Regions from separate parts of the Bradyrhizobium sp. 197 genome, predicted to be linked through region 2. Evidence: predicted binding sites of a transcription regulator. Region 2 holds the regulator's gene; each other region holds the start of a gene.
The links. The regulator PhoB, encoded in region 2, activates phosphate uptake and scavenging genes when phosphate is short. The targets are predictions, from matches to a motif close to TGTCATNNANCTGTCAT.
Positions count from the first base shown of each region.

Region 1: a site for PhoB is predicted at 2,338-2,354, ahead of IVB27_RS13705 (DUF2794 domain-containing protein). Genes of this name have one in related genera too.
Region 3: a site for PhoB is predicted at 2,043-2,059, ahead of IVB27_RS23165 (UDP-2,3-diacylglucosamine diphosphatase). Genes of this name have one in related genera too.

Region 1 covers NZ_JADPJJ010000058.1:61,560-71,575, forward strand. Annotated here, with positions in the region: gene IVB27_RS13695 (Bax inhibitor-1/YccA family protein) at 260-1,051, shown strand; gene IVB27_RS13700 (GNAT family N-acetyltransferase) at 1,348-1,878, shown strand; gene IVB27_RS13705 (DUF2794 domain-containing protein) at 1,906-2,274, opposite strand; gene IVB27_RS13710 (DUF1223 domain-containing protein) at 2,889-3,665, opposite strand; gene acnA (aconitate hydratase AcnA) at 3,885-6,605, opposite strand; gene ccmA (heme ABC exporter ATP-binding protein CcmA) at 6,849-7,451, shown strand; gene ccmB (heme exporter protein CcmB) at 7,528-8,196, shown strand; gene IVB27_RS13730 (heme ABC transporter permease) at 8,273-9,064, shown strand; gene ccmD (heme exporter protein CcmD) at 9,061-9,246, shown strand; gene IVB27_RS13740 (DsbE family thiol:disulfide interchange protein) at 9,243-9,830, shown strand; gene IVB27_RS13745 (septation protein A) at 9,934-10,016, opposite strand, start outside.
Region 2 covers NZ_JADPJJ010000053.1:15,033-25,048, forward strand. Annotated here, with positions in the region: gene IVB27_RS11025 (OpgC domain-containing protein) at 1-1,030, opposite strand, end outside; gene apaG (Co2+/Mg2+ efflux facilitator ApaG/CorD) at 1,246-1,650, shown strand; gene IVB27_RS11035 (Hsp33 family molecular chaperone) at 1,783-2,790, opposite strand; gene argF (ornithine carbamoyltransferase) at 2,951-3,886, opposite strand; gene IVB27_RS11045 (aspartate aminotransferase family protein) at 3,886-5,088, opposite strand; gene IVB27_RS11050 (GcrA family cell cycle regulator) at 5,543-6,055, shown strand; gene phoB (phosphate regulon transcriptional regulator PhoB) at 6,185-6,895, opposite strand; gene phoU (phosphate signaling complex protein PhoU) at 6,911-7,627, opposite strand; gene pstB (phosphate ABC transporter ATP-binding protein PstB) at 7,639-8,460, opposite strand; gene pstA (phosphate ABC transporter permease PstA) at 8,457-9,302, opposite strand; gene pstC (phosphate ABC transporter permease subunit PstC) at 9,307-10,016, opposite strand, start outside.
Region 3 covers NZ_JADPJJ010000099.1:5,219-15,234, reverse strand. Annotated here, with positions in the region: gene IVB27_RS23175 (threonine/serine dehydratase family protein) at 1-430, opposite strand, end outside; partial or broken gene IVB27_RS23170 (glycosyltransferase) at 494-1,102, opposite strand; gene IVB27_RS23165 (UDP-2,3-diacylglucosamine diphosphatase) at 1,207-2,019, opposite strand; gene thiD (bifunctional hydroxymethylpyrimidine kinase/phosphomethylpyrimidine kinase) at 2,226-3,026, opposite strand; gene IVB27_RS23155 (Lrp/AsnC ligand binding domain-containing protein) at 3,157-3,402, shown strand; gene IVB27_RS23150 (c-type cytochrome) at 3,399-4,325, opposite strand; gene IVB27_RS23145 (CHRD domain-containing protein) at 4,482-4,898, shown strand; gene IVB27_RS23140 (cystathionine gamma-synthase family protein) at 4,979-6,274, opposite strand; gene IVB27_RS23135 (cytochrome c) at 6,584-7,033, opposite strand; gene IVB27_RS23130 (xanthine dehydrogenase family protein molybdopterin-binding subunit) at 7,126-9,435, opposite strand; gene IVB27_RS23125 (DUF1127 domain-containing protein) at 9,761-10,016, opposite strand, start outside.

The DNA of each region.
Region 1 (10,016 bases), on a different contig from region 2:
CGGGCGGCTGCGCGGGGGCGGAATCGCACGATTCCGGCGATTAACCACGTTTGCTCGCCAGGATTGCGGACGAGGGCGACATTCAGCCGCGCGTGGACGGTTGCAGCGAATGTGCTAGTTTCCCACATATCGAATGGGTTCGGAGCCCCGATTGTTAGCCAAAATTTAGTCGGCAGACATCGGTATCCGAGATAGAATTTGACGAACCGGTGGCATGGAGCCCTCATGCCGGACCGGGCTAACCAACGGGAATTCGACCATGTCGGACCTAGACCGTAACTACGCTTCTCCTTTCGGCAGGGCCGCCGGGCGTGTTGACGCCGCGACGGTCGATGCCGGCCTGCGCGCCTACATGCTGCGCATCTACAACTACATGAGCATCGGCCTGGCCATCACCGGCCTTGCCGCACTCGGCGTCTACATGGCCGCCGTGACGGATGTTCCGACCCCGGAAGCCGTCCGCGTCGGCAAGCTGTTCCTGACGCCGTTCGGCTACGCGATGTTCGTCAGCCCCTTGAAGTGGCTGTTCATGCTCGCGCCGCTCGCCATGGTGTTCGTGATCTCGGCGGGCATCAACCGTCTCGCGCCCTCGACCGCCCAGATCCTGTTCTGGGTGTTCGCGGCGCTGATGGGCGTCTCGCTGTCCTCGATCTTCCTGGTGTTCACCCACACCTCGATCGTGCGGGTGTTCTTCATCACCGCGGCGACCTTCGGCGCGCTCAGCCTCTACGGCTACACCACCAAGCGTGACATGAGCGGAATGGGTTCGTTCCTGTTCATGGGCCTGATCGGCATCGTCATCGCGAGCCTGGTCAACCTGTTCCTGGCGAGCTCGTTGCTCCAGTTCGTCGTGTCGGTGGTTGGCGTGCTGGTGTTCGCGGGCCTCACCGCCTGGGATACCCAGCGGCTGAAGAACGACTACATCTACGGCTACGCCTCGGCCGGCGGTGAAGTCGCGGAGCGTGCGGCCATCACCGGCGCGCTGTCGCTGTACCTGAACTTCATCAACCTGTTCACGCTGCTCCTGCAGCTCCTCGGCCAGCGCGACTAAGCGCAAGCCCAGAGCGAACAACACGAGCCCCGGCCGAAAGGCCGGGGTTTTTGTTTGGGGCCGGACGTCGCAGCACCCGCCGCTGTCATCGCCCCGCCTTGTCCGCAATTGCGCACTGGGGCGGGCGATCCTGTACGCCGCAGCGGCTCCGTTCTAGCCGCGCTGTCTCGGAGTACTGGACGCCCGCCTATGCGGGGCATGACAGCGGAGAAGATGGGGCCTGCTGCGCTCGCGAAGACGGCGCCGAGAAGCCGTTGCCTCTTCCAGCCGTCCCGGGAACGCTCTAATCTCGCCCCATGTCCGCACCTGAAATCAGGCCCACCCTCGAGGCCGACCTTCCCGCCATCACCGCCATCTACCAGCAGGCCGTCCGCGAGGGCACCGCGACCTTCGAGCTGGACCCGCCCGACCTCGCCGAGATGACGCGCCGCTATCGTACGCTGATCGACGGCGGCTATCCCTATTTCGTCGCCATCCTCGACGGCCGCATTGCCGGCTATGCCTATGCGGGGGCCTACCGGCCGCGGCCGGCCTACCGCTTCACGGTCGAGAACTCGATCTATCTCGATCCAGGCTTTCACCGTCGCGGCGTCGGACTTCTGTTGCTGGAGCGTCTGGTCGCCGAATGCGAGGCGCGAGGCTTCCGCCAGATGATCGCGGTGATCGGCGATTCCGCCAATGCCGGCTCGATCGGCGTGCACACCAAGGGCGGCTTCAAGATGATCGGCACGCACCCCAGCGTCGGGCTGAAATTCGGCCGCTGGCTGGATACGGTGATGATGCAGCGCGACCTCGGCGAGGGCGCGGGTACAGTGCCGGGAAACTAGGCTCGCTCTCGCAGGATGGGTGGGCAGCTACACCACAGCCAGCTTGCGATCGATCACCAGCAGCACGCGTTCGAGCTCGTGGCCGCGGCGCAGGATCAGACCCGTCGCAGAGATCACGCTGTACATGCCCTGCTTGCGCGCGAGGCGCGGATCTTTTTCGATGCGATAGATCGGCACTTCCGAGGCGCGGCGAAACACCGAGAACACGGCGCGGTCTTTCAGGAAGTCGATGGCATAGTCACGCCACTCGCCGTCGGCGACCATACGGCCGTAGAGATTGAGAATACGATGCAACTCGAGCCGATTGAACGTCACCCGGCCCAGTTGCGCATTCGCAGCGGCTGGGCGCGCCGCCGCGCGCTGTTCGCTCGGATCGGCATCCTCCGACAGACTCATAGAAAGCCTCCTGTCGCCACAGCATGACCACGTCCGCGAAGACCGTCCCCGGAACCGCGGATCATGACAGCTGCATGATTGCCCCAACTGTTCCCCACCGCAAGGGGGCCTTGAGAGGACGCATAAAATCCGGTGCGAATTCCGGGCACACGCAGGGTGGAACTCTGTCGCGCAAACCGTCACGGGATCGTTAGCAAGAATCATAGTGTCGCCGCTTTTCCGCCAAGCGACTGCCGCCCTGCCCTGCCAAAAAGCAGGTGTGCGTTGACCCGGTCCTTTCGGTTCCGGATTCCTCAGCCCCCAGCCCCCCGGGGTCGTCAGGATCGGGTCTGTTCGCACGACAAGGAGGGCCAACGCAAGTTGGTCCTTTTTTGTTTGTGCCGGGATGTTTCTGCCTCGACGGATATCTCACCACAAACTCTCTCCCCTCATCCTGAGGAGCCGCGAAGCGGCGTCTCGAAGGATCGAGGCCGGGCTGCATCAGCGGGCCTGCATGGTTCTCGCGGCGATGCGCAGCATCGTCCGCCACGCGCGCAAGGGCGCGCTCCTCACCATGAAGATTGAGAGCGCAGTACGCCGCTTAGGCAGTACGACTCTTAGAGAGAGAATCGAAATCAGTGCAGCGACGTATACGCCGCGCCCAGCATCGGCCCCGGCTTTTCGCGGCTGCCGTCCTGGACATAGACCACAGCGCCGTCGACGCCGTCGCGCGTGAGGTTCTCGATCGGCACCGTCCAGCTTTCCGAACGGCCGGTCCAGTCGCCGACCTTGAGCAGGTTGCGAACCACGTTGTGATAGATGACCTGCTGTCCGCGATTTTCGCCGCGGCTGATCGCGATCGGCACCGATTTCGCAATCGAGCAGATCCAGACCTCGCCACGCGAGACCGCCGGCTCCTTGCTCGCGGCCACCGAGACATTGATCTGCTTGCCCGCGAGCGACATCGTCACCGGCACGCTCATCACGCCTGTGCCCTTGTCGGTCTTGCCGATCGCGCTTTCGATGCCGGTGCGGTCGCTGCCGACGACATGCGTGGAGCCGTTGACCACGACCTGGGGCGTATAGACTTCGCGGTCGCCGCGCATGCGCGAGTAGGCCCGCTGCCGTGCAGAAAAACGCGAATCCGCCAGTGTGTCCTTCCAGCCAAGATAATCCCAATAGTCGATCGGCATGCTCAGCGCGATGATCGAGGGATCGCTGGAGAGGTCGCCGATGATCTTGTCGGCCGGCGGGCAGGAGGAGCAGCCCTGCGAGGTAAACAATTCGACAACGGCGCGGGGCTCAGCCTCGGCAGGACGAATGACGGCGACGATCGCGCAGATCCCGAGTGCGCCCGACCAGAGGGCACCGGACCAACGCGAAACCAGATGAGAAGCCGTCATTGTTGTCATGTCGAGCGCCGCACACCATTACTCGTGAGAGGGGAAATCTTACCGCCGGATGGTCACCGTAGTCTTACGAGCCTCGCACATTCGACCGCTTGGCGAAGTTCTCTGCCGGACGGGCCCATCTGAAGCCTGCCGCAAAGGCACGAAGGCGGCCTTGTGATAGGCCGCCTTCGTGTAACCTACTACTCACTTCGCAGTGAGCCACCGTTCACAAATCCGCGCTTACGCCGCCAGCTTGCGCAGCACGTAGTGCAGGATGCCGCCGTTGCGGTAGTATTCGAGCTCATCCAGTGTATCGATGCGGCAAAGCAGCGAAATGCGCTGCAACGAGCCGTCGCCGGAGACGATCTCCGCGGTCAGCTTCTGGCGCGGCTTCAAATCGCCGACGAGACCACGCAACGTGACCTTCTCGTCGCCCTTCAGACCGAGCGACGACCAGGAGGTGCCGTCCTCGAAGGTCAGCGGCAGCACGCCCATGCCGACCAGATTGGAGCGGTGGATGCGCTCGAAGCTCTGGCAGATCACGGCGCGCACGCCGAGCAGACGGGTGCCCTTCGCGGCCCAGTCGCGCGAGGAGCCGTTGCCGTATTCCGCGCCCGCGAACACCACCAGCGGGACCTGCTCCTGCTGGTACTTCATCGCGGCGTCGTAGATCGACATCTGCTCGCCGTCGGGCCAGTGCTTGGTCAGGCCGCCTTCGGGGATATTTCCGTCCGCACCTTTGAGCATGAAGTTCTTGATGCGGATATTGGCGAAGGTGCCGCGCATCATGACTTCATGGTTGCCGCGCCGCGTGCCGTACTGGTTGAAGTCGGCCGGACGCACCTGGTGCTCGCTGAGGTATTTGCCCGCGGGCGAGGTGAGCTTGATTGAACCGGCCGGCGAGATGTGGTCGGTGGTGATCTTGTCGCCGAACATGGCGAGGATGCGCGCCTCGACGATGTCGGTGACCGGTTCCGGCTCCTTCTTCATGCCGTCGAAATAGGGCGGGTTCTGCACATAGGTCGAGCTCATGTTCCAGCGATAGGTCTCGCTCTCGACCGTCTTGATCTTGCGCCAGTTGGTGTCGCCCTTGAACACGTCGGCATACTTCTTCTTGAAGATCGCCGCGGTCACGAACTTCTTCATGAAGGCGTTGATCTCCTTCGTCGTCGGCCAGATGTCCTTCAGGTAGACCGGCTTGCCGTCCTTGCCTTCGCCGAGCGGCTCGACGGCCAGGTTCTTGGTGACGCTGCCCGCGAGCGCGTGGGCGACGACGAGCGGCGGCGAGGCCAGATAGTTCGCCTGCACGTCCGGCGAGACGCGGCCTTCGAAGTTGCGGTTACCGGAGAGCACGGCAGCCGCGACGATGCCGTTGTCGTTGATCGACTTCGAGATCTCCTCGGGCAGCGGGCCGGAATTGCCGATGCAGGTGGTGCAGCCGAAGCCAATCAGGTTGAAGCCGACCTTGTCGAGATCGGCCTGGAGACCGGAATCGGCGAGATAGGCCGCCACCACCTGGCTGCCCGGGGCGAGCGAGGTCTTCACCCACGGCTTCGCCTTGAGGCCCTTCGCGGCGGCATTACGCGCCAGCAGACCGGCGCCGATCAGCACGCTCGGATTCGAGGTGTTGGTGCAGGAGGTGATCGCCGCGATCACGACGTCGCCATGGCCGAGGTCGAAGTTCCTGCCGTCGACGGCAAAGCGCTTCGTCGGCTCGTCGGTCTTCTTGTATTCGCTGGCGAGGGCGACCGAAAAGCCTTCGGCGACCGACGGCAGCGCAATGCGGCCTTCGGGACGCTTCGGACCGGCCATCGAAGGCACGACGTCGCCGAGGTCGAGCGTCAGCGTCTCCGTGAACACCGGATCGGCCGACTTGGCGGTGCGGAACAGCCCTTGCGCCTTGGCATAGGCCTGCACCAGCGCGACGCGCGCCGGGGCGCGGCCGGAGGTCTTGAGATAATCGAGCGCGGCGGCGTCGACCGGGAAGAAGCCGCAGGTCGCGCCGTATTCGGGCGCCATGTTGGCGATGGTCGCCTTGTCGGCGACGGAGAGATGGTCGAGGCCGGGGCCGAAGAACTCGACGAACTTGCCGACGACGCCGAGCTTGCGCAGCATCTGCGTCACTGTCAGCACGAGGTCGGTCGCGGTGACGCCTTCCCTCATCGCGCCCTTCAGCTTGAAGCCGACGACGGTCGGCAGCAGCATCGACAGCGGCTGACCGAGCATGCAGGCTTCCGCCTCGATGCCACCGACGCCCCAGCCGAGCACGGCGAGACCGTTGACCATGGTGGTGTGGGAGTCCGTGCCGACCAGCGAGTCGGGATAGGCGACCTCGAAGGTGCCGGTCTTCTTGCCGACCGTCATCTTCTCCTTCTTGGTCCAGACCGTCTGCGAGAGATATTCGAGATTGACCTGGTGGCAGATGCCGGTGCCGGGCGGCACGACGGAGAAGTTCGTGAACGCCTTCTGGCCCCACTTCAGGAACTCGTAGCGCTCCTGGTTCTGCTTGTATTCCTCGGTGACGTTCTTGCCGAAAGCCTTGTTGTCACCGAAGAAGTTCACGATCACGGAGTGGTCGATAACGAGATCGACCGGCACCAGCGGATTGATCTTCTCGGCATCGCCGCCGAGCTTCTGCATCGCGTTGCGCATGGCAGCGAGGTCGACCACCGCCGGCACGCCGGTAAAATCCTGCATCAGCACGCGAGCCGGGCGGAACGCGATCTCATGCTCCAGCGACTTCTTGCGCAGCCATTTCGACACCGCGACGATGTCTTCCTTCTTGACCGAGCGACCGTCCTCGTTGCGGAGCAGGTTCTCGAGCAAAACCTTCATCGAATAGGGAAGTTTGGAAATTCCCTTCAGACCATTCTTCTCGGCCGTGGGCAGGCTGTAATAGACATAGGTCTTGGCGCCGACCTTGAGGGTCTTTTTGCATTTGAAGCTGTCGAGCGAGGTCATGAAAGGAAATCCCAATTGTTAGTTATACCCGGCAAGGGGTATTTTAACACCGTCAGCGATTCCGGCTAGGTCGCTTGCAGGGGCAGGTTAAGTTGCTGCATCAAGTAGTTCCGGGCTTATAGAAGCTTTCTAACGGCGCCGCCACAGCCACAATGGTGCCGCAGCAATTCGCGAGCCAAAAATTCCCATGCGCTACCCCAAGATTTCCTGAGGCCTGGCTTGAGCGGATTGATACGAGGCACGATGCAGCTTTCCGGACGCGGGGTGATTTGCGTGCGGGGCGGACGCGACGTGTTTTCCGGGCTCGATTTCGAGGCCGGCGCCGGCGAAGCCGTGGCGGTCGTGGGCCGCAACGGATCGGGCAAGACGTCGCTGCTGCGGCTGATCGCGGGCCTGCTCGTTCCGGCGGGCGGCACGATCGCGCTGGACGGAGGCGATGCCGAGCTGACCTTGCCGGAGCAGTGCCACTATCTCGGTCATCGCGACGCCCTGAAGCCGGCCCTGAGCGCGGCGGAGAATCTGGCATTCTGGGCCGATTTTCTCGGCGGCGAGCGTTTTGACCCCGTCGAAAGCCTCGCCATCGTCGGCCTCGACCACGCCGCCCATCTGCCGGCCGCCTTCCTGTCCGCCGGCCAGCGCCGCCGGCTCTCGCTGGCCCGCCTGCTGACGGTCCGCCGTCCGGTCTGGCTGCTCGACGAGCCGACCACGGCGCTGGATGTCGCCGGCCAGGACATGTTTTCCGGATTGATGCGCGAGCACCTCAGCTGCGGCGGCCTGATCATCGCCGCCACTCACGCCCCGCTCGGCATCGATTCGCGGGAGCTTCGGATCGGGAGTGTGGCATGAGACGGCCCGACCCTCAGATTTCCACGCGGTCGGGTCTAGCCTCGTCCTTCCGCCGCTGCCTTGCGAGAGCCACCCCATGACCGCCCTGTCCGCCCTCATTCGCCGGGACATCCGGATCGCGCTTCGCGTCGGCGGCGGGGCGCTGATTGGCGTGCTGTTCTTCCTGACCGTGGTGGTGCTGATGCCGTTTGCGGTGGGGCCGGATCTGGCGCTGCTGTCGCGGCTGGGGCCGGCGATCCTGTGGCTGGGCGCGCTGCTGGCGAGCCTGCTGACGCTCGACCGGCTGTTCATGGCCGACCACGAGGACGGCTCGCTCGACCTGATCACCATGAGCCGGACACCGCTGGAACTCGCCTGCGCGTCGAAAGCGCTGGCGCATTGGCTCGCCGCCGGCCTGCCGCTGATCGTCGCAACCCCCGTGCTCGGCCTGCTGCTCAACCTCGACATGGTCGCAACCGGCGCTGTGGCGCTGACGCTGCTTGCCGGCACCCCGGCGCTAACGTTCACCGGCATGATCGGCGCGGCGCTGGCGGTGACGCTGCACCGCGGCGGCTTGCTGATGGCCGTCCTGGTGCTGCCGCTGTCGATTCCGGTCCTGATTTTCGGGGTCGCGGCCTCGCAGGCCGTGATCGTCGGACCCATGACGTTCGGCGCGCCGTTCTCGATCCTGTGCGCGCTGTCGCTGGTCAGCCTCGTGGTTGGCCCTTTCGCGGCCGCGGCGAGCCTGAAGCATGGACTGGACTGACCTTGACCCCGATCAACTTTCGCTCCGGACTTTCGTGCTGATTGCCTGAGCGCTTACCTGTGACTATCAGAATACCATGACCCTGATCGACCTCGCCAACCCCACACGGTTCCTCGCGCTGACGGCGCGGGTGTTGCCATGGCTTGCGGCCGCGACTGCCATCCTGCTCACGATCGGGCTCTATCAATCGGCCTACGCGCCGGACGACTACCAGCAGGGCGCGACGGTGAAGATCATGTTCATCCACGTGCCCAATGCGTGGCTGTCGATGTTCGTATGGGGCGTGATGAGCCTGGCCTCGCTCGGCACGCTGGTGTGGCGGCATCCGCTCGCCGACGTCGCCGCCAAAGCCGCCGCTCCGATCGGCGCCGCCTTCACCTTTCTTGCGCTGCTGACGGGATCGCTATGGGGCCGGCCGATGTGGGGCACCTATTGGGAATGGGACGCGCGGCTGACCTCGGTGCTGATCCTGTTCCTGATGTATCTCGGCCTGATGGCGCTGTGGCGCGCGGTCGACGATCCCTCCCGCGCGGCGCGCGCTGCGGCCGTGCTGACCCTGGTCGGTGCGATCAACCTGCCCATCATCAAGTTCTCGGTCGATTGGTGGAATACGCTGCACCAGCCGGCATCGGTGATGCGGATGGGCGGCTCGTCGCTCGACAAATCCTTCTTGATCCCGTTGCTGGTGATGGCGATCGCGTTCACGCTTCTGTTCGTCACGCTGCATCTGGCAGCGATGCGCAACGAGATTTTGCGCCGCCGTGTCCGCTCGCTGCAAATGATGCAGGCGAGCCGTGTGGCGTTTTCGAGCGACGTGGGCACCGGTTCGCGTAAAGAAAACGCGTCAAACGAAATTGGGGCTGCATGATGATGTCGCTTGGTCCCTACGCGCCCTTCATCGTGACGTCCTACGCCGCCGCCGCCCTCGTGGTCGTGATCCTGATCGGCTGGATCGTGCTCGACTACCGTAGCCAGACCCAGCGCTTGCGCGATTTCGACCGCAGCGGCATCACCCGCCGTTCGGGGCGCAGCGGGAGTGATCAGCGATGACGAGCGATCAACCGACGTCCGCTCCGCCGCAGCGCCGCACCTTCCTGATGGTGCTGCCGCTGGTCGCCTTCATCGGCTTGGCACTGTTATTCTGGTTCCGGCTCGGCAGCGGCGATCCCTCGCGGATTCCTTCCGCGCTGATCGGTCGTCCCGCGCCGCAAACCACGCTGCCGCCGCTCGATGGATTGCAGGCTAATAACGCGCAGATCCCCGGCCTCGATCCCGCCGCCTTCAAGGGCAAGGTCAGCCTCGTCAATGTCTGGGCGTCCTGGTGCGTGCCGTGCCACGACGAGGCGCCGCTCCTGACCGAATTGGCAAAAGACAAACGCTTCCAGCTCGTCGGCATCAACTACAAGGACGCCGCCGACAACGCGCGGCGCTTCCTAGGGCGCTACGGCAACCCGTTCGGCCACGTCGGCGTGGACGCCAACGGCCGCGCCTCGATCGAATGGGGCGTCTATGGCGTGCCGGAGACGTTTGTGGTCGGACGCGAAGGCACCATCGTCTACAAGATGGTGGGACCGATCACGCCGGACAATCTGCGGACGGTGTTGTTGCCGCAGATGGAGAAGGCGTTGAAATAGTCACCGTCATTGCGAGGAGCTCTTGCGACGAAGCAATCCAGACTGTCCCCGCGGAGGGATTCTGGATTGCTTCGCTTCGCTCGCAATGACGAGTTGAGAGAGCTCAACCCTTCCGCACATCCCCCGCCTCGGCCTCGCTTGCCTCCAGCGACGCCGGCTCGAGATGATAACGCTTGGTCAGCGGCA
Region 2 (10,016 bases):
ACAGGATCAGCGGCCGCAGCCAAGGCGATTTCAGGCCCGGCCAGTCCCGCGGCAGGACGCGCACCGTGAGCGCGGCCAGCGCCAGGAAATGCGTGAAGCGCAGCACGTCGAGATCGGCCTTGTCGATCGGATACATCCACTGCTCGAGCAGCTTCGGCATGAATTGGGACAGCTGCGGCACATACCAGGTCAGCGTCACGTAGAATGCCGCGACCAGATAGGCGATCGAGATCCACATCGTCACCCGCGAAGCCAGAATGCGCGACATGCGTCGTGCGCCCCCGAGCGCACACCAGGCACCGAACACGAACAGCAATTGCCAGGCGAAGGGATTGAACGCCCAGAAGCCGTTCGGATAGGCCGACAGATAGAGGTCGTATTCCCAGGTCACCGCGTAGAGCAGGACCGAGAGGCCGAGCGTCACGTCGGGGCGCCATTTCATCAGCCACAGGATCAACGGCAGCGCCAGCATCAGCACGATGTAGAGCGGCAGCACGTCCATGTTGACGGGACGAAAGCGCAGCAGCAGCGCCTGCACGATCGTGACGTCGGGCTGCTTGAGGAAATCCATGATGCCCATCTCTTCGGTGTAGAGCGGGTTCTCGAACCTGGTCGCGACGTAGGAGATTTCCGCAAGGAAGATCGTGAACAGGAAGACGTGGGCGACATAGATCTGCCAGACGCGCCGCAGGATGCGCGCGGTGGCGACGACGACGCCGGACTCCAGCATCGCCCGGCCGTAGACGAAGGCGGCGGTATAGCCTGAGATGAAGATGAAGATCTCGGTGGCGTCGCTGAAGCCGTAATTGCGGATCGTGAACCAGGTCAGAAGACTCGGCGGCAAATGGTCGATAAAAATCAGCCACAGCGCGAGGCCGCGGAACAGATCGAGTCGGAGCTCGCGCTCGCCGATGGCCGGCAGCGAAATAGCCGGCGAGGCCGTGCGCGGCCTGGCACCTGCAGGGTTGGCCTGCAGAGGCTTGGCGGTTCCTGCGACCGTCGATCCCGTCACTTGGTCGGCAATGGTCATCGGGGCCTAAAAACCCTTCCGCAAAATCGCGACGTGGTAAGACGTGGCAAGGAGTGTACCGGTCCGGCCGTCATCTCGCAAAGCGACCGGATCACATGCAAGTACACTTGCAAATACACCTGAAAATACACCTGGATGTGTACTTCCTTTCGAATTCTGGCGGGACGATGTCACCAAGGCCGCCTCCGGCGTTTGGTTCCCCGGCGGATTTCGGTATGATGGCAATCATGTACCGCGCCGTGACCCACCAGATCGAAGTGACCGTCGAGCCGAACTTTGTTCCGGAGCAGTCGTCGGCCGACCGCTCCCGCTATTTCTGGTCCTACACCATTGTCATCATCAATTCCGGCGACGAGACCGTGCAGCTCAAGACGCGACACTGGATCATCACCGATGCCACCGGCCGGCAGCAGGAAGTGAAGGGCGAGGGTGTCGTCGGCGAGCAGCCGACGCTCGCCCCCGGCGAACGCTTCGAATACACCTCCGGCGTGCCACTCACGACCGCCTCGGGCTTCATGACCGGCCGTTACCAGATGGTCAGCGCCAGCGGCGAACGCTTCGAGGTCGAGGTGCCAACATTCTCGCTGGACAGCCCGGACAACAAGCGGGTGTTGAACTGAGATAGGCGGCGGCGCGGCCTTTTGGGGCGCGGCTTCCCCGACGGCGTCATGACTCTCGTGTCCCGGACGCGCTGCAACGCGCGAGCGTTGCTGCGCAGAGCCGGGACCCGGATGGCGACACGGTCCAATGCCTCAAGCGTCTTCCACGCCCGCCTCGGCCGGCGTGAAATCGTACACCGAACTGCAGAACTCGCAGGTCACGACGACCTTGTCGTCCTTGACCATGGCGGCGCGGTCGTCGGACGAAAAGCTCTTCAGCATCGATGCGACCGCATCGCGCGAGCAGGAGCATTGCGCCTTCAAGGACAGTGGATTGAACACGCGCACGCCGCGCTCGTGGAAGAGACGGTAGAGCAGCCGCTCGCCGGAGAGCTCGGGATCGATCAACTCGACGTCTTCGACGGTTTCGATCAGCGAGCGCGCCTCGACCCAGGCATCGTCTTCAGCGACGCTATGCACCTCGACGCCTTCGGGCGCATCGCCGGGATGCAGATCGGCCTGCCGCGCGCGCTCAGGTGCCTTCGGCAGGAACTGCATCAGCATGCCGCCGGCACGCCAGCGATGCTTGCCGCCATCGTTCGAACGCCACTCCTCGCCGACGGCGAGACGCACGCGCGTCGGGATTTGCTCGGAGCGCAGGAAGTACTCGTGAGCTGCGTCTTCCAGGCTGCCGCCGTCGAGCGCAACCAAGCCCTGGTAGCGGCTCATCTCGGGCCCCTGGTCGACGGTCATGGCGAGATGACCGTGGCCCAGCAGCGCGCCGGAATCTTTGGCATCGCCGAGGCGCGCGGCGTCGAAACGTGCGTAGGCTCGCAGGCGATCCGGCGCCATGTAATCGACGACCAGGAACGACACCGGACCGTCGGTCTGGGCCTGGAGGATGAAGCGGCCTTCAAACTTCAGCGCCGAGCCGAGCAGCGTGGTCAGCACGATGGCCTCGCCGAGCAGCTTGCCGACAGGCGCCGGATAATCGTGCCTGGTCAGGATATCGTCGAGCGCCGGACCAAGCCGCACCAGGCGACCGCGCACGTCAAGCGCGTCGACCTCGTAGGGCAGCACGGCGTCGTCGACCGGAACCGCGGATGGTGCGCGAACCGGGCCTTCGGGCCCGGTTTTCATGTCAGGGGATTGGGAAATCATGGCGCTTTATCTGGGGTCGGAGAGCGGAAATGGAAGGGGGCGCGGGCAGCGTGTTCCGGGCGCAGCTATGGTTACACACGATACCGCAAGTTCGGTGCCGTCCTGGCGAAAGCCAGGACGGCGAAACAAACCGACTTCGCCTTCACCGCGCGCCCCGCGCCTACTTCACCGCGTCGAAGCACCAGGCCAGAATGCCCTTCTGCGCGTGCAGGCGGTTTTCGGCCTCGTCGAACACGACGGATTGCGGGCCGTCAATCACCTCGTCGGTGACCTCCTCGCCGCGATGGGCGGGCAGGCAGTGCATGAACAGCGCATCGGGCTTGGCCAGCGACATCAGCTGGGCGTTGACCTGATAGGGCTTGAGCACGTTGTGGCGATGCTCGCCTTCCTTGTCGCCCATCGACACCCAGGTGTCGGTGACGACACAATCGGCGCCGCGCACGGCGGCTTCGGCATCGCTGCCGAGCATGATCGGCGCGCCGGTCGCCTTGATGAAATCGCGCATCGCCTTTTTCGGCGCGAGCTCCGGGGGCGTCGCGACGTTGAGCTGGAACTTGAAGCGTTCGGCGGCGTGCGCCCAGGAGGCGAGCACGTTGTTGTCGTCGCCGGTCCAGGCCACAGTCCTGCCCTCGATCGGGCCGCGATGCTCCTCATAGGTCATGAGATCAGCCATCACCTGGCAGGGATGCGAACGCCGCGTCAGGCCGTTGATGACAGGAACGGTGGCGTTCGCCGCGAGCTCGAGCAGGGCATCGTGATTGAGAATGCGGATCATGATGGCGTCGACATAGCGCGACAGCACGCGCGCGGTGTCGGCGATGGTCTCGCCGCGGCCGAGCTGCATCTCCGCGCCGGTGAGCATGATGGGTTCGCCGCCGAGCTGGCGCATAGCGACATCGAACGACACCCGCGTCCTCGTCGAGGGGCGCTCGAAGATCATCGCCAGCGTCTTGCCTTCAAGCGGCCTGACCGGCTGATGCGCCTTCTGCTTCGCCTTCATCGCGGAGGACGCGGCCAGCATGCTCTTGAGCTCCGACAGCGGCAGCGCGTCGATATCAAGGAAGTGCTTCGGTGCTTTATTGGGCGACTTGCTCATCAGCTTGCCGCCCGCTTGTTGCCGGACAACGCGGTGCAGGCGCGTTCGAGCCGCCCAACGCTGTCCTCGATCTCGGCTTCGGTGACGATCAAAGGCGGCAGGAAACGTACGACATTGTCGCCGGCGCCGACGGTGAGCAGCTTTTCGTCGCGCAAGGCTACAACGAGATCGCCTGAAGGCACCACGGCCTTGATGCCGATCAGCAGGCCCTCGCCGCGCACTTCGCTGACGACATCGCTATGACGGTCGATCACGGAGGCGAGCTTCTGCTTGAGCAGCAGCGACATCCTCTGCACGTGGTCGAAGAAGCCGGGCTTGAGCATGACGTCGAGCACGGCATTCGCAGCCGAAATCGCGAGCGGATTGCCGCCGAAGGTCGAGCCGTGCGAGCCGGGCCCCATGCCGGCCGCCGCATTCGCGGTCGCCAGCACCGCGCCGATCGGAAAGCCGCCGCCGAGCGCCTTCGCCAGCGACATCACATCGGGCGTCACGCCGAGACGGCGGTGTGCGAACAGATCGCCGGTGCGGCCCATGCCGGTCTGCACCTCGTCGAACGCGAGCAGCAAGCCCTTGTCGTCGCAGAGCTGGCGCAGTGCCTTGAGGAAGGCCGGGGTTGCCGAGCGCACGCCGCCCTCGCCCTGGATCGGCTCGATCAGGATGCCGGCGGTCTGCGGACCGATCGCTTTCTTCACGGCCTCGATATCGCCATGCGGGATTTGGTCGAAGCCATCCATCGGCGGACCAAAACCTTCCAGATATTTTGCAGATCCCGTCGCGGCCAGCGTCGCCAGCGTGCGGCCGTGGAACGCGCCTTCGAAGGTGATGATGCGGTAACGTTCCGGATGCCCTTGGGAGAAGTGATGATGGCGGACCAGCTTGATCACGCCCTCCAGCGCCTCGGCGCCGGAATTGCAGAAGAACACGAAGTCCGCAAAACTCTCATGGCAGAGGCGGTTGGCGAGCTTCTCGCCATCCGGGCTCTGGAACAGGTTCGACATGTGCCAGAGCTTCGTGGCCTGCTCCTGCAACGCTTTGACCAGCGCGGGATGGGCATGGCCGAGCGCGTTCACCGCGACACCCGAGGTGAAATCGAGATAGCGCTCGCCATTGGTCGCAATCAGCCAGCAGCCTTCGCCGCGCTCGAAACCGAGGTCGGTTCTGGCGAAAACGGGGAGCAAATGCGGCGCTGCGCTGTTGGTCATGATGTCACTTGGATGTTGCGGACGGTGTGACGCGTGCATTGCGCAACGCACCATTGACCGGCCCGGAAAACGAAACGTGCCGCCTTTTCGGGGCGGCACGTGTCACTATCTTATGCTTGGGAAGACGGGTGTCAATGCCGCCCGGAAAGCCTCGCGAAACGCTGAATCCGTAGTCTTGCGGTGCTGATTTCGCGGATTTCACCACGGAACATGTGGAAGCGAGTCGGCGGACTCTTGCGCGGGAGTCACGCCATATTGTAGCGTTTGGATTGTCAGATACGACATCTCGTGCAGTGGTTCTGATCTCTAAGTCCTTATGTACCGGCGTAAACGTTCGGGCGTTCTAGTCACGCCCGGCGAGCCTTAAGGGATTCTGGCGGCACGGGTTTTTAAAGGCTTAGGCATTCGCTGCGAGGCGCCAGGATGGCAGGCCGGCAGCGAGGGAAAGGGTGCAATGACAGTTTTGACCTGGTCCGATGATCGCGTCGAGCAGCTTAAAAAGCTCTGGGAGGCCGGACTTTCGGCCAGCCAGATCGCGGCTGAGCTCGGTAATGTGACCCGCAATGCCGTGATCGGCAAAGTGCACAGGCTCGGCCTGTCGGGTCGCGCCAAGAGCCCTTCATCGGCAGCGCCCCGGCCGCGCAAGGCGCGCCCCGCGCAGCATATGATGCGGGTGACCCGCCCGATCTCGCGCGGCAACACCGCGCTGGCACAGGCCTTCGAGGTCGAAGTGGAGGCCGAACCGGTCACCTACGACAACGTGGTGCCGATGAGCCAGCGGCTGACGCTGCTCGAGCTGAACGAGGCGACCTGCCACTGGCCGGTCGGCGATCCCTCGACCCCGGACTTCTTCTTCTGCGGCGGCAAGGCGCTGTCCGGCCTGCCCTATTGCGCACAACACTCGCGCGTCGCGTATCAGCCGGCGTCGGATCGGCGCCGCGCACCGGTGAAGCCGAGCCCGCGCTGAGCTAGCGGATTTAGCTGACTGCAAGGGCGGCGCCGTCACACGATGACGCCTCGGCCCACTTGATGTCGTCCCGGACAAGCGTGCCAAAAGCGCGTGTCGATCCGGAACGACGGCGGAGCTTGAAGCGAGTTACGCCTGCTGCTCCGCCTTGGCAAAACGATCATCCAGCGCGTAGCCGGCGCCGCGGACGGTGCGGATCGGGTCCTGCTCGCGGCCGAGATTGAGCAGCTTGCGCAGGCGGCCGATATGCACGTCGACGGTACGCTCGTCGATGTAGATGTCGCGGCCCCAGACGCTGTCGAGCAGTTGCTCGCGCGAGAACACCCGCCCCGGATGCTCCAGGAAGAACTCCAGCAGGCGATATTCGGTCGGGCCGAGATCGATCGGCCGGCCCGAGCGCGCCACGCGGCGCTTGTCGCGGTCGAGCTCGATGTCGCCAAAGGCGAGCACGGTGGCGAGCCGCTCGGGGCTTGCGCGCCGCAGCAGGCCCTTCACGCGCGCCAGGAGCTCCGGCACCGAGAACGGCTTGACGATGTAATCGTCGGCGCCGGTCGCAAGACCCCGCACCCGCTCGCTTTCCTCGCCGCGCGCGGTGAGCATGATGATCGGGAGCTGCTTGGTCTCGGGACGGGTGCGAAGCCGCCGGCACAATTCGATGCCTGACAGGCCCGGCAGCATCCAGTCGAGCACGATCAAATCGGGAATGTGCTCCTTGAGACGGGTGTCGGCGTCGTCGCCGCGCATGACCGTCTCGACGTCATAGCCGTCGCCTTCGAGGTTGTAGCGGAGAAGCTCGGTCAGGGCTTCCTCGTCCTCAACCACCATAATGCGTGCGCCCATCTGGGTCGTTGCTCCCTAGGTGTTCGGTATCGAGGTGGCGAAGGTCGTCATATCGCCCTTCGGCCGCTTGTCGGTGATCGCCTGGCCCTCGATCATGTAGAACACGGTCTCGGCGATGTTGGTGGCGTGGTCGCCGATCCGCTCGATGTTCTTGGCGCAGAACATCAAATGGATGCAGAACGAGATGTTGCGCGGATCCTCCATCATGTAGGTGAGGAGCTCGCGGAACAGCGAAGTGCAGATGGCGTCGACTTCCTCGTCGCCCTTCCACACCGCCATCGCCGCCGGCAAATCATGTGCGGCATAGGCGTCCAGCACCGATTTGACCTGCTGCTGCACGAGGTCGGTCATGTGCTCCAGGCCGCGGAACAGCTTGAGCGGATGGAAATCCGTCTCCAGCGCCGCGACGCGCTTGCCCATGTTCTTGGCGAGGTCGCCGATGCGCTCGAGATCGGTCGCGACGCGCATGGCGCCGACGATCTCGCGCAGATCGACCGCCATCGGCTGACGGCGGGCGATGGTGAGCACGGCGCGCTCCTCAATGCGCTTCTGCAGCGCGTCGAGCTCGGTGTCGATGGTGACGACGCGCTGGCCGAGCGGAACGTCACGGCGGATCAGCGCGTCGACGGAATCGACGATCATGCGCTCGGCGATGCCGCCCATCTCGGCAACCAGCCGGGTGAGTTCCTGGAGGTCGGTGTCGAAGGCCTTTGCGGTATGTTCAGAACCCATGTCGCGTCTCCTCAGCCGAACCGGCCGGTGATGTAATCCTGCGTGCGCCGGTCGGTCGGCGACGTGAAGATCTTGTTGGTGTCGTCGAACTCGATCAGCTCGCCGAGATACATGAAGGCGGTCTTGTCGGAGACGCGCGCCGCCTGCTGCATGTTGTGGGTGACGATCGCGATCGTGTAGTCCTCGGAAAGCTCCTGGATCAGCTCCTCGACCTTGGCGGTCGAGATCGGGTCGAGCGCCGAGCAGGGTTCGTCGAACAGGATCACCTCGGGCCGCACCGCGACGGTGCGGGCGATGCAGAGGCGTTGCTGCTGGCCGCCGGAGAGCGACAGGCCGGAGGCGTTGAGCTTGTCCTTGACCTCGTTCCACAGCGCGCCGCCGCGCAGCGCCTTCTCGACCCGGCCGTCCATCTCGGATTTCGAGATCTTCTCGTAGAGACGGATGCCGAACGCGATGTTTTCGTAGATCGTCATCGGGAACGGCGTCGGCTTCTGGAACACCATGCCGACGCGGGCGCGCAGCAAATTGAGGTCCAGCCTGGGGTCGAGGATGTTGGTCTGGTCGAGCATGAGCTGACCGGTGGCGCGCTGGCCCGGATAGAGGTCGTACATCCGGTTGAAGATGCGCAGCAGGGTCGACTTGCCGCAGCCCGACGGGCCGATGAACGCCGTGACGCGATTGGCGCCGAGCGTCAGGTTGATGTTCTTCAGCGCGTGGTGCTCGCCGTAATAGAAGTTCAGGTTGCGAACGGTCACCTTGGGGGGCGCCTCGGGCAGCACCGGCGCGTGGGGCAGTCCGCCGGCCGCGCTCATCGATACGGAAAGATCACTCATTTTGCGGTCCTCTCGGCGCCAAGGATGCGCGCGCCAATATTCAGGGCAAGAACGGTCAGGGTGATGAGCAGCGCGCCGCTCCAGGCCAGCTGCTTCCAATAGGCGTAGGGGCTCTGCACGAAGTTGTTGATGGTGACTGGCAGGTTCGCCATCGTCTTGTTCAGACCGAGGCTGAAGAACTGGTTCGACAGCGCGGTGAACAGCAGCGGCGCGGTCTCGCCGGCGACGCGGGCAGTCGCAAGCAGCACGCCGGTGATGAGACCCGATCGGGCAGCACGATAAGCGATGCGCTTGATCACCAGCGAGCGCGGCAGGCCAAGCGCCGAGGCCGCCTCGCGCAGTGCGTTCGGCACCAGCAGCAGCATGTCCTCAGTCGTGCGCAGCACCACCGGGATGACGATGACCGCGAGCGCGAGACTGCCGGCGATCGCCGAGAAGCCGCGCATCGGCACCACCACCGCGCCGTAGATGAACAGGCCGATGATGATCGAGGGCGCCGACAGCAGGATGTCGTTGATGAAGCGGATCACCGAGGTCAGCCGGTCGTTGCGGCCGTATTCGGCGAGATAGGTGCCGGCGAACATGCCGAGCGGCGCGCCGATGCCGACGCCGATCACGGTCATGATCAGCGAGCCGACGATTGCGTTGAGCAGGCCGCCCTCGTTCGATCCGGGTGGCGGTGTGTTCTCGATGAACAGCTGGACATTGAGGCCAGCCAGGCCGTTGTAGAGCAGCGTGATCAGGATCAGCGCAAGCCAGGTGACGCCGAAGGCGGTCGCGGCGATGCAGAGCCCGCGGATGACGAAGTCCTTGCGGCGACGGCGTGAATAGATCGGGTTCATGGCGTTAGTTTCCCGCCTTCTTTTCCAAACGCATCAGCATCAGCCGCGCGCCCGCGAGCACGAAGAACGTCAGCACGAACAGCAGCAGGCCGAGCAGGATCAGGCCGGACTGGTGCAGGCCGTCGCTCTCGGCGAACTCGGATGCGATCGCCGCCGAGATCGTGGTGCCCGGCGAAAAGATCGACGTCGAGATGCGGAACGAGTTGCCGATGATGAAGGTCACCGCCATGGTCTCGCCGAGCGCGCGGCCCAGCGCCAGCATGACGCCGCCGATGACGCCGACGCGGGTGTAGGGGATCACCACGCTGCGGACGACTTCCCAGGTGGTGCAGCCGACGCCGTAGGCGGCTTCCTTCAGGACCGGAGGCACCGTCTTGAACACGTCGACGGAGATCGAGGTGATGAAGGGCAGCACCATGATGGCGAGAATCAGCGCGGCATTGAACAGGCTGAGATAGGACGGGGGACCTGCGAAGATCGCGCCCAGCACCGGCACGCCGTCGAAGATCTTGATCATGAAGGGCTGGAACGTGTTGGCGAGGAACGGACCCAACACGAAGAAGCCCCACATGCCGTAGATGATCGAGGGGATGCCGGCGAGCAGCTCGATCGCCATGCCGATCGGGCGGCGCAGCCATTGCGGGCAGAGCTCGGTGAGGAAGATCGCAATGCCGAGACCGACCGGGATGGCGATCAGCATCGCGATGAAGGAGG
Region 3 (10,016 bases), on a different contig from region 2:
GCTTCTCGGCGATGCCGCGCGAGATCGCCTCGCGGTCGTCGCGATCGCGGTCGTACAGCACGACCTCGGCGCCATAGGATTTGGTGCGCTCGCGCTTGGACAGCGGCGCATCCGCGGGCATCACGATGGTCGCCTGCATGTCGAGGATTTTTGCCGCCGCCGCCACACCCTGGGCATGGTTGCCGGAGGAGAACGCGACCACGCCACCGGCGCGCTTGTCCTGCGGGATCGAGGCGACCTTGTTGAAAGCACCGCGAAACTTGAACGAACCGGTGCGCTGGAGCATCTCCGGCTTCAGGAACACCTTTGCGCCGACGCGCTCGTTGAGCACGGGAAAGGACAGCAGCGGGGTGCGGACCGCGAAGGGCGCGATCACGCGCGCTGCGGCATCGATATCGGCAGGGCCGATCGGGAGGAGCTGTTCGGTCATAGCCGACCATATCGCGGCTATCGAGGCGCGGGCAAGACACCTCCACGCGAGGATTTCTTCCGCTCAGGCGACGAAGCGCGCCGGCTCCGCCCCGTTCCGGCCCGGTAGCACCGCGCCGACCGCCAAAATGCTGTCGATAAATCCCCGGGCCGAGGCTTCCCAGGTGTAGTTGGCGGCGAACTCGACACAGTCCTGCCGGGAGATGTCGAGCGCGGCGAAGCAGGCGCTGCGCAGATCGTGATCGAGCGCCCCGACCCGCGCATCGCCGATCACGTCGCGGGGCCCCTTCACCGGGAACGCCGCGACCGGCAGGCCGCTTGCGAGCGCTTCGAGGAGGACCAGGCCAAACGTGTCGGTCTTGCTCGGAAACACGAAGACGTCGGCGGCCGCGTAAATGTCGGCCAGTTCCTCGCCGTGCTTCTCGCCGAGGAAGATCGCGTCCGGGTAGGCCTCCTCCAGCGCGACACGCGCCGGACCGTCGCCGACGATCACCTTGGTGCCGGGCAAATCGAGGTCAAGGAATGCCTCGAGGTTCTTCTCCACCGCGACCCGGCCGACCGAGAGGAACACCGGTGCCGGCAAACAGAGATCGATCGCGCGAGGATGGAACAAATGCGTGTCGACGCCGCGGGGCCACAGCACCACATTGTCGAAGCCGCGCTCGGTCAGCGAGGCTTTTGGCGGCGTCAGCAAGCTTGGTCAGCGTCCGAACCACACCGTTGACTTGCGGGTGCCAGGCGTCGGTCGCGACCAGAATGCGCATCAGGCTGCCCTTGTTATGCAGCTTTGGCTGCGACCTGCGGTATCTGCGCCGGCTTCTCGGCCTGGTCCGCCCAGGTGATGATCTCGAAACGGCCGTCGTCGTGCTCGACCAGCGCCGTGCAGCTCTCGACCCAGTCGCCGCAATTCATGTAGCGGATGCCGCCCTCGTCGCGGATCACGGCGTAGTGGATGTGGCCGCAGATCACGCCATCGGCATCATGGCGCCGCGCCTCGGCGGCGAGCGCCTGCTCGAACGCGCCGATATAGTTGACGGCGTTCTTGACCTTCTGCTTGGCCCATTGCGACAGCGACCAATAGGGCACTTTGAACATGCGCCGGAAGAAATTGACGAAGCGATTCATCTGGATCGCGAAGTCGTAAGCCTTGTCGCCGAGATGGGCGAGCCAGCGCGCGTTCTGCACCACGAGGTCGAAGATGTCGCCGTGGATGACGAGATAGCGCTTGCCGTCCACGCCGGCGTGGACGGTGTTCTCGACGACGTCGATGCCGCCGAAATGCGTGCCGTAATAGTTGCGCAGGAACTCGTCGTGATTGCCGGGGATGTAGATGACCTTGGCGCCCTTTCGCGCCTTGCGCAAAAGTTTCTGGACGAGGTCGTTATGCGATTGCGGCCAATGCCAGCTCGATTTCAGCGCCCAGCCGTCGACGATGTCGCCGACGAGATAGATCGTGTCTGCATCATGGAAACGCAGGAAGTCGAGCAGAAGGTCGGCTTGAGAACCGCGGGCTCCGAGATGAACGTCGGAGATGAACAACGTGCGAAAGCGCCGCTCCGGGCTCTCGTCACTCACATCGTAACTTCCCATGCGACAGCCTGTAACAATGTCCCGTGACAGGGGGATGACCAATTGAACCTTTGAGGCACCCTCAGATACGAATCGCGCCTTGCCTTCGCCTTCCCCGCGAATATCAGTCGCATGCGACAATCAGGCGACATCACGCCGCAGCCACCTCCGCAAGAACCCGGAACTGCTGGCTGGATGGGTTAACGGCCGCGCGCTCGCGGCCGGTCTCAGTAAAACCTGTGGAAATGATGGATCGGCCCGTGGCCATGGCCGACGCTGAAGCGGTCGGCGGCCGCGATCGCCGCGCTGATCCAGGCCTTGGCGTTGCGCACGGCGCGCTCGAGATCCTCGCCCCTGGCCAGCCCCGCGGCGACCGCCGAGGACAGCGAACAGCCGGTGCCATGGGTGTTGCTTGTGGCCACGCGCGGCGCGGCGAGCGCGATCGTGGTCTTGGCATCGACGAAATAGTCGGTGCTCTCGGCGCCCTCGCCGTGCCCGCCCTTGATCAGGACCGCACGGCAGCCCAACGCCAGCAGCCGGCGCCCCTGGCTCTCGATCTCGGCCTCGCTGGTCGCGACCGGCTCGTCGAGCAGAGCCGCAGCTTCCGGCAGATTGGGCGTGATCACCGAGGCCAGCGGCATCAGTTTGCTGCGCAGGGCGTCGATGGCTTCGGACGCGAGCAGCCGATCACCCGATGTCGCCACCATCACGGGATCGAGCACGATATGTTGGGGTTTCCAGCGCGACAGTGCGGCCGCGATCGCATCGATGCTTGCGACCTGCGCCACCATGCCGATCTTGACCGCGCCGACCTCGAGATCGGAGAATACCGCGTCGATCTGCGCGGTGACGAACTCGGCCGGCACGGCGTGAATGCCGGTGACGCCGCGCGTGTTCTGCGCCGTCAGCGCCGTGATGGCGGAAGCGCCGAAGACACCGAGCGCGGCAAAGGTCTTCAGGTCTGCCTGGATGCCGGCACCGCCGCTGGAATCGGAGCCGGCGATGGTGAGCGCCACGGGGGTGGTCATGGGCCGATTTTCCGCTTCCTGGGGACCATGGCCCGTCCTAGCGCGCATATACAGAGGCAGCAAGTTCGCTTGCCAAATCCGGCCGGTTTTGGCCTATTAGCCGGTCAGATATGCCTTCGGAGTGACTGCAATGGTTCCTTTTTTCGTCCAGATCAAATGCAAGCTCGGCCAGTCCTATGTGGTCGCCAATGCGCTTGCCGAAGCCGAGATCGCCTCCGAGATCTATTCCACGGCCGGTCAATACGACCTGCTGGTGAAGTTCTACGTCGACAACGACACCGATATCGGCCACTTCGTCAACGAGAAGGTGCAGGTGCTGCCGGGCATCCAGGACACCCTGACCATCATCACCTTCAAGGCGTTTGGCGCGACCTAACTTCCTTCTTTGCGCTTCGGTCGCGGCGGACCGTCCACTGGCGGCAGCGATTTGAGATAGTCCGCCATCGCCGCGCGATCCTCGTCCGGCAATTGCGAGGTGTTCTTGATCACCCGCGTCATCGCACCGCCGACGCTGTCGCCGTCGGGGAGTTCGCCGGTCTTCAGGAGATAGGCAATATCCTTCGCGCTCCACTCCCCAAGGCCCTTCTGCGTGATGTTGGGCACCCAGCCCTCGCCTTCCGGATTGGGCCCGCCGGCGAAGCGTTCTCCGGCGATGATGCCGCCAAGCGCATTGCGCGGGCTGTGGCATTCCGCGCAATGGCCAAAACTGTTGACGAGATAGGCGCCACGATTCCATTGCGGCGACTTCGCGCTGTCGGCGACGAAAGGCTTGCCGTCCATAAACAAAAGTTTCCAGATGCCGACGTTGCGCCGGATGTCGAAGGGAAAGCGCACATCGTGGTCGCGCACCTTGCCTGCAACGGCCGGCAGCGTTTTCAGATAGGCGAAGAGATCGAGCACGTCCTCGCGCCTGGCATGCTGATAGGACGTGTAGGGAAAGGCCGGAAAATAATGCTGTCCGTCGGGCGAGACCCCGTGCATCACCGCGTTGACGAATTCAGCGTCGCTCCATTTGCCGATACCGTCGCTCGGATCGGAGGAGATGTTCGGCGCGTAGAATGTTCCGAACGGCGACTTGATCGCGACGCCGCCGCCGAGCCTGAGACGATCGGGCTGGTCGGGGACGGCATGGCATGAGGCGCAGCCGCCGGCGTTGAACATCACCTCGCCATTGGCAAGATCAGGCACGTGGGCAGGCGCGCCACCGGCGGCCGCCACCACCGGCGCGCTGAGCCACCAATAGGCGCCGGCTGCGGCGAGTGCGGCGAGCAGCGCCACGGAGATTGTTCGTCGCAACATGCGGTCCCTTCGTGCATCGCCGCGAACCTTATGACCGATGTCTTCGTCGCTCCAACCACGAAGAATTTAGCCCACCGCGGCCTGAAACGGGAATAAACTGAAATGCCGGCTGTTGGAAGTTTGGCAGCCCAAACGGGTTCAGCAGGGAGAAGAGTCATGAACAAGACCGTCATCGCCATGTCAGTGCTCGGCGCCGTTGCCTTTGCGGGTTCGGCCAGCGCGGAAAAGCTGAAAGCAACGCTCGACGCCAAGTCCGAGGTGCCCGCAACGACCAGCAGCGGCACCGGAACGGCCGATCTGGACTACGACGCCGCCAGCAAGAAGCTGTCCTGGAAGGTCACCTATTCCGGCCTGTCCGGCCCCGCCACCGCCGCCCATTTCCACGGACCCGCCGAGGCCGGCAAGAACGCCGGCGTCGCGGTCCCGATCCCCGGCGCCGCCAAGAGCCCGGCGGAGGGCTCGGCGACACTGACCGACGCGCAGGCCGCCGATCTCCTGGCCGGCAAGCTCTACGTCAACATTCACACCGCGGCCAATCCGGGCGGAGAGATCCGCGGTCAGGTGATGAAGTAACCTTTCGCACTGTCCGACAAAAGGGCGGCTGCTTACGCAACCGCCCTTTTCGATTCACGGAGCCCGCGCTGGCGCATGCGTCACACGTCAGGTTCGGCCGCATTCAACGCCTGCGCGAGATCGGCGATCAGGTCCGAGGGGTGTTCGATGCCGATCGACAGCCGGATCGTGGAATCGAGGACGCCGATTTTCCGGCGGATATCGGCGGGAACGCCGGAATGGGTCATGGTGGCAGGCAGGCTCGCAAGTGACTCCGTTCCACCAAGGCTCACCGCCAGCTTGAGGATCTGCAGCGCGTTGAGGAATTTCATGGCCGCCGCCTTGCCGCCGACGATGTCGAACGAGAACGTGGATCCCGCCCCTGAGCATTGCCGCGCGAACACAAGTCCGGCCGGCGAAGCCGCTTCGTGATGACCGAGATAGTGGACCTTGGCCACTTTGGGATGATCGCGCAGATAGTCGGCCACGAGGCGCGCATTCGCATCGGCCTTTTCCATCCGCAGGCTCAGCGTCTCGAGCGACCGATTGATCATCCAGCAGGAATGCGGATCGAGCTGGGTGCCGATGGCGCCCCGGAGCGCCTTGATGCCTTTCACGACTGCCTTCGCGCCGAGCGCGGCGCCCGCGATCAGGTCTGAATGACCGCCGACATATTTCGTGAGCGAGTACAAGGAAATATCCGCGCCGTGCTCGATCGGCCGCTGAAACACCGGTCCGAGCAGCGTATTGTCGCAGGCGATGATCGGGACGTGTCCTTGCTTCTTTCCGATGACGTCGGCGATACGCCGCATCATCGCGACGTCGACCAGCCCGTTGGTCGGGTTGGCCGGGGTTTCGATCAGGATCATCGAGACCCGGCCCTTGCCCATGGCCTCTTCCGCGGCCTGGCTGACCACAGCTTCGTCAACACCATCGGCGAAGCCGACGGCGCCGATCGACAGACGCGCAAGCGTATTCGTCAGCAGGGTTTCCGTCCCGCCATAGAGCGGCTGGGAGTGCAGAATGACATCGCCAGGGCGGACGAAAGCCAGGATCGTGGTTGCGATGGCCGCCATGCCCGATGAAAACAGCGCACAGCTCTCGGTGCGCTCGTAGATCGCGAGCCTGTCCTCGACGATTTCGCTGTTGGGATGATTGAAGCGCGAATAGACTAGGCCCGCACCCATCCCTTCCGGAGGCTCGCGCCGGCCGGAGACGAAATCGAAGAAGTCCTGCCCATCCTCGGCCGTCTTGAACACGAACGTGGAGGTCAGGAACACCGGCGGCTTGACGGCGCCTTCCGACAATTGCGGATCATAGCCATAGGTCAGCATCAGCGTTTCGGGATGCAGCATATGGTTGCCGATGTGCGTCTTCGACGGGAACGGTTTCACCATGGCTTGTCTCGCTGTTTGATTCAGATCCTGCCGCGTTGGAGCTCCTGACGTCATAAAGTCGTCAGGAGCCAGATGCGCCAGCATCCAACAGCTCGCATCGACGCCGCGGCGGCCGAGCTGAAGATAGCCGCTCTGACAGCGATCCGTCAGGCCTTGCGAATAGAATTTGCTGCGCCTCCCCTGTCATTCCCCGCGAAGGCGGGGAATCCAGTATTCCAGAGACGTCAAACGTCCCCAGCAGCGCCGCGGCGTACTGGATCGCCCGCCTTCGCGGGCGATGACGCTGAGCTTGTGGTGTCGTGCGTGCCGTTACTTCAGCTTGACGCGATAGGTCTCGTGGCAGTCAGTGCAGCGATCGTTGATCGCGGTGTATGCGGCCTTCAGGCTCGCCACGTCGGTGATCTTGCCCTTGACGTCCGCGATCGCCTTCTGGACCGGTGGGATCTTGGAGTCGAAATCGGCTTTGTTCTGCCAAACCTTCGACGACGCCCCATAGGTCGCGTTCACGACGTCCTGCTTGGGATTGACCTCGAAAGTCTTGGCAATCTTGGCGACGTCGCCCTCGAGATTGGCGATCGCCTCGTCGACGGCCTTCTGGTTGTAGGGGATGTCGCCCTTGGTCATCTTCTGGATGACGGTGTAGAGGCTCTTGGCCTGCGAGCGCATCAGATTGTCCTGCTGGACGGCAATCTCCTGTTGCGCCATCACGGCGCCCGCACCTAGCACCAAGGTGCCCACGACAATCATCGTCCGTTTCATCGGCTTGTTTCTCCGGTTCGCAGAGTTTGGGGCAGGGCCATCATGGCTAGAACCCGGCGGCGGGCATTTATTCCCGCCGCGGAGGTCGGGACCTAGAGGCTGTGACGGCGATGGTGCTCGTTGATGGCGATCCACACCCGCTCCGCGGTCGCGGGCATGTCGATGTGGTCGATCTTGTACTCGCGCCAGAGCCCGTCGACGATGGCGTTGACGACGGCCGGACAGGAGCCGATCGCGCCGGCCTCGCCCGCGCCCTTCACTCCCAGCGGGTTGGTCGTGCAGGGAACGTTGGCAGTCTCGAACACGAACGCAGGCCCGTCCGCCGCGCGCGGCAGCGCGTAGTCCATGAAGGTCGCGGTGATGAGCTGGCCGTCGCTGGCGCCATAGACAACCTGCTCCATCAGCGCCTGGCCGATGCCCTGCATGGCGCCGCCATGCACCTGGCCGGCCAGCAGCAGCGGATTGAGCGTCTTGCCGAAATCGTCGACGATCACGTAGTTGACGATTTTGATGATGCCGGTGGCCGGATCGATCTCGACTTCGGCAACATGCGTGCCGTTCGGATAGGTGCCATCGGCACTGGCGAAGGTCGCACTCGCGTTCAGCTTCGACGGGTCGGCGCCGGGGCGCTTGGCGAGATCGGCGAACGAGATCGAACGGTCGGTGCCGGCGATGCGCACCACGCCTTCTGAAATCTCGAGGTCGCCGGCGCTCGCCTCCAGCGCCTGCGCCGCGATCTCCTTAAGCTTCGCGCCGAGTTCGCGGGTCGCACGCTCGACGCTGACACCGCCTGAAGGAATCGAGGCCGAGCCGCCGGTGCCGAGGCCCGTGGCGATCATATCGGTGTCGCCCTGGTGGACGTGCACGCGCTCGGGCGCAACGCCGAACTGCTCGGCGACGATCTGCGCATAGGCGGTCTGGTGGCCCTGCCCGCTCGACTGCGTGCCGATCAGGACAGTGATGTCGCCATTGGGATCCATCCGCACATTGGCGGTCTCCTCGCCCATGGTGCCGCAGACCTCGACATAGCTCGCAAGCCCGATGCCGCGGATCAGGCCGTTCTTCTTGGCGAGCTTTGCGCGCTTTCCAAACTCCTTCCACTCGGCGATCTCCATCGCGCGCTTGAGATGCGCGGCGAAGTCGCCGGAATCGTAGACCTTGCCGGTCGCGGTCTTGTACGGCAGCGCCTTCGGCTGAATGAAATTCTTGCGGCGGATGGCGTCCGGCGTCATGTCGAGTTTTCGCGCGCAGGCATCCACGAGGCGCTCGATGACATAAGCGGCCTCAGGCCGCCCCGCACCACGATAGGCATCGACCGGCACGCTGTTGGTGAAGATGGTGCGCACGCGGCAATGGAACGCCTGGATATCGTAGAGGCCCGGCAGCATGCCGGCGCCGCCATGCGGGATATAGGGCCCGAAGGTCGACAGATACGCGCCCATGTCGCCCATCAGGTCGCAATCCATCGCGAGGAATTTGCCGTCCTCGGCCAGCGCCATCTTCGCCGTGGTGACGTTGTCGCGGCCCTGCGCGTCGCCCATGAAATGCTCGGTGCGGTCGGCCGCCCATTTCACCGCCTTCTTCAGCTTTCGCGCGGCGACTGCCAGGAGGGCGTATTCCCGATAGGGAAACAGCTTCGTGCCGAAGCCTCCGCCGACGTCGGGGCAGATCACCCGCATCTTGTCCGTCGGGATGTTCAGCACGTTCTGGCAGAGGATGTCGCGCAGGCGATGGCTGCCCTGGCTGCCGACCGTCAGCGTCAGATGGTCGCGCTTGGCGTCGTATTCGCAGACGGCAGCGCGTGCCTCCATGAAGCTCGCGACCACACGCGGATTGACGATCGAGATTTCGGCGACCGCATGCGCCTTGGCAAACACTGCTTCGGTCGCGGCCTTGTCGCCGATCGAGACGTCGAACAGCACATTGCCGGCCTTGTCCGGCCAGACCTGCGGCGCGCCCTTCTTGATGGCGTTGACGACGCCGGTCACCGCCAGCAGCGGGCTCCATTTGACCTCGATCGCCTCGATCGCGTCGCGGGCCTGGTCGATGGTCTCAGCCACGACGAAGGCGATGGAATCGCCGACATGGCGCACCTCGTCCTTGGCGAGGATCGGGTAGGGCGGGCCGGTGAAGGGATCGGTTTCGAGATTGAACAGGCAGGGCAGATTGCCGAGATCCTTGACGTCATCGGCGGTCAGGATCAGCGCAACACCCGGAAGAGTGCGGGCGCGGCTCGCATCGATGGTGTATTTGGCATGCGCATGCGGCGAGCGCAGCATCAGGCAGCGGAGCGCAGCCTGCGGCGCGTAATCGTCGGTGTAGCGGCCCTTGCCGCGGATGAGTGCATCATCCTCCTTGCGCAGCACGCTTTGACCAACGCCGAACTTGATGGGAGCCGCCATTTTCTCTTCCCGTTCTCATGGTTGTTTTGCCGGCATATTGCCGTGGAAAAACTGGCAAGGCAAATGGCTTTGGCTGGGCACATTGATCGCAGGCAGGGAAAAGCGCCGCTGATCCGTCATAGCACGGGGCCTATCGCATATGGCGTTCTGGAAGGCGGGACAGAGTTCGGCCTTCATGGTTCGAGACGCGCCCCAAGCGGCGCTCCTCACCATGAGGATCCAGGATTGCGCCGCGGAAACGAGACCTCATCCTGAGGAGCCCGCCAAAGCGGGCGTCTCGAAGGATCGTCCGCGAAGGAGCAGCCCGCCAAGCTCCTCTACAAAGTTACATCACACCACGGCTCCACAGATATATGGTGCTATCTCTAAGTCTATCGATAGCTCGTTCAGCTGTGATGTAGTCGATCTCACTGCGCGTCAGGCCGATATCCATCAGCTCCCTGTCACTGAGGTCCTGCAAATTGGCTCGTAAGCTCTGGCGCTGTCGCCGCCCCTGAAACGCACGCCAAAATCGCCTGAGCAAGCCCAGGACGCTTCGCGTCGATGCGGCAGCATCCTTTTCCGGCAAAGCGTAGTCCAGC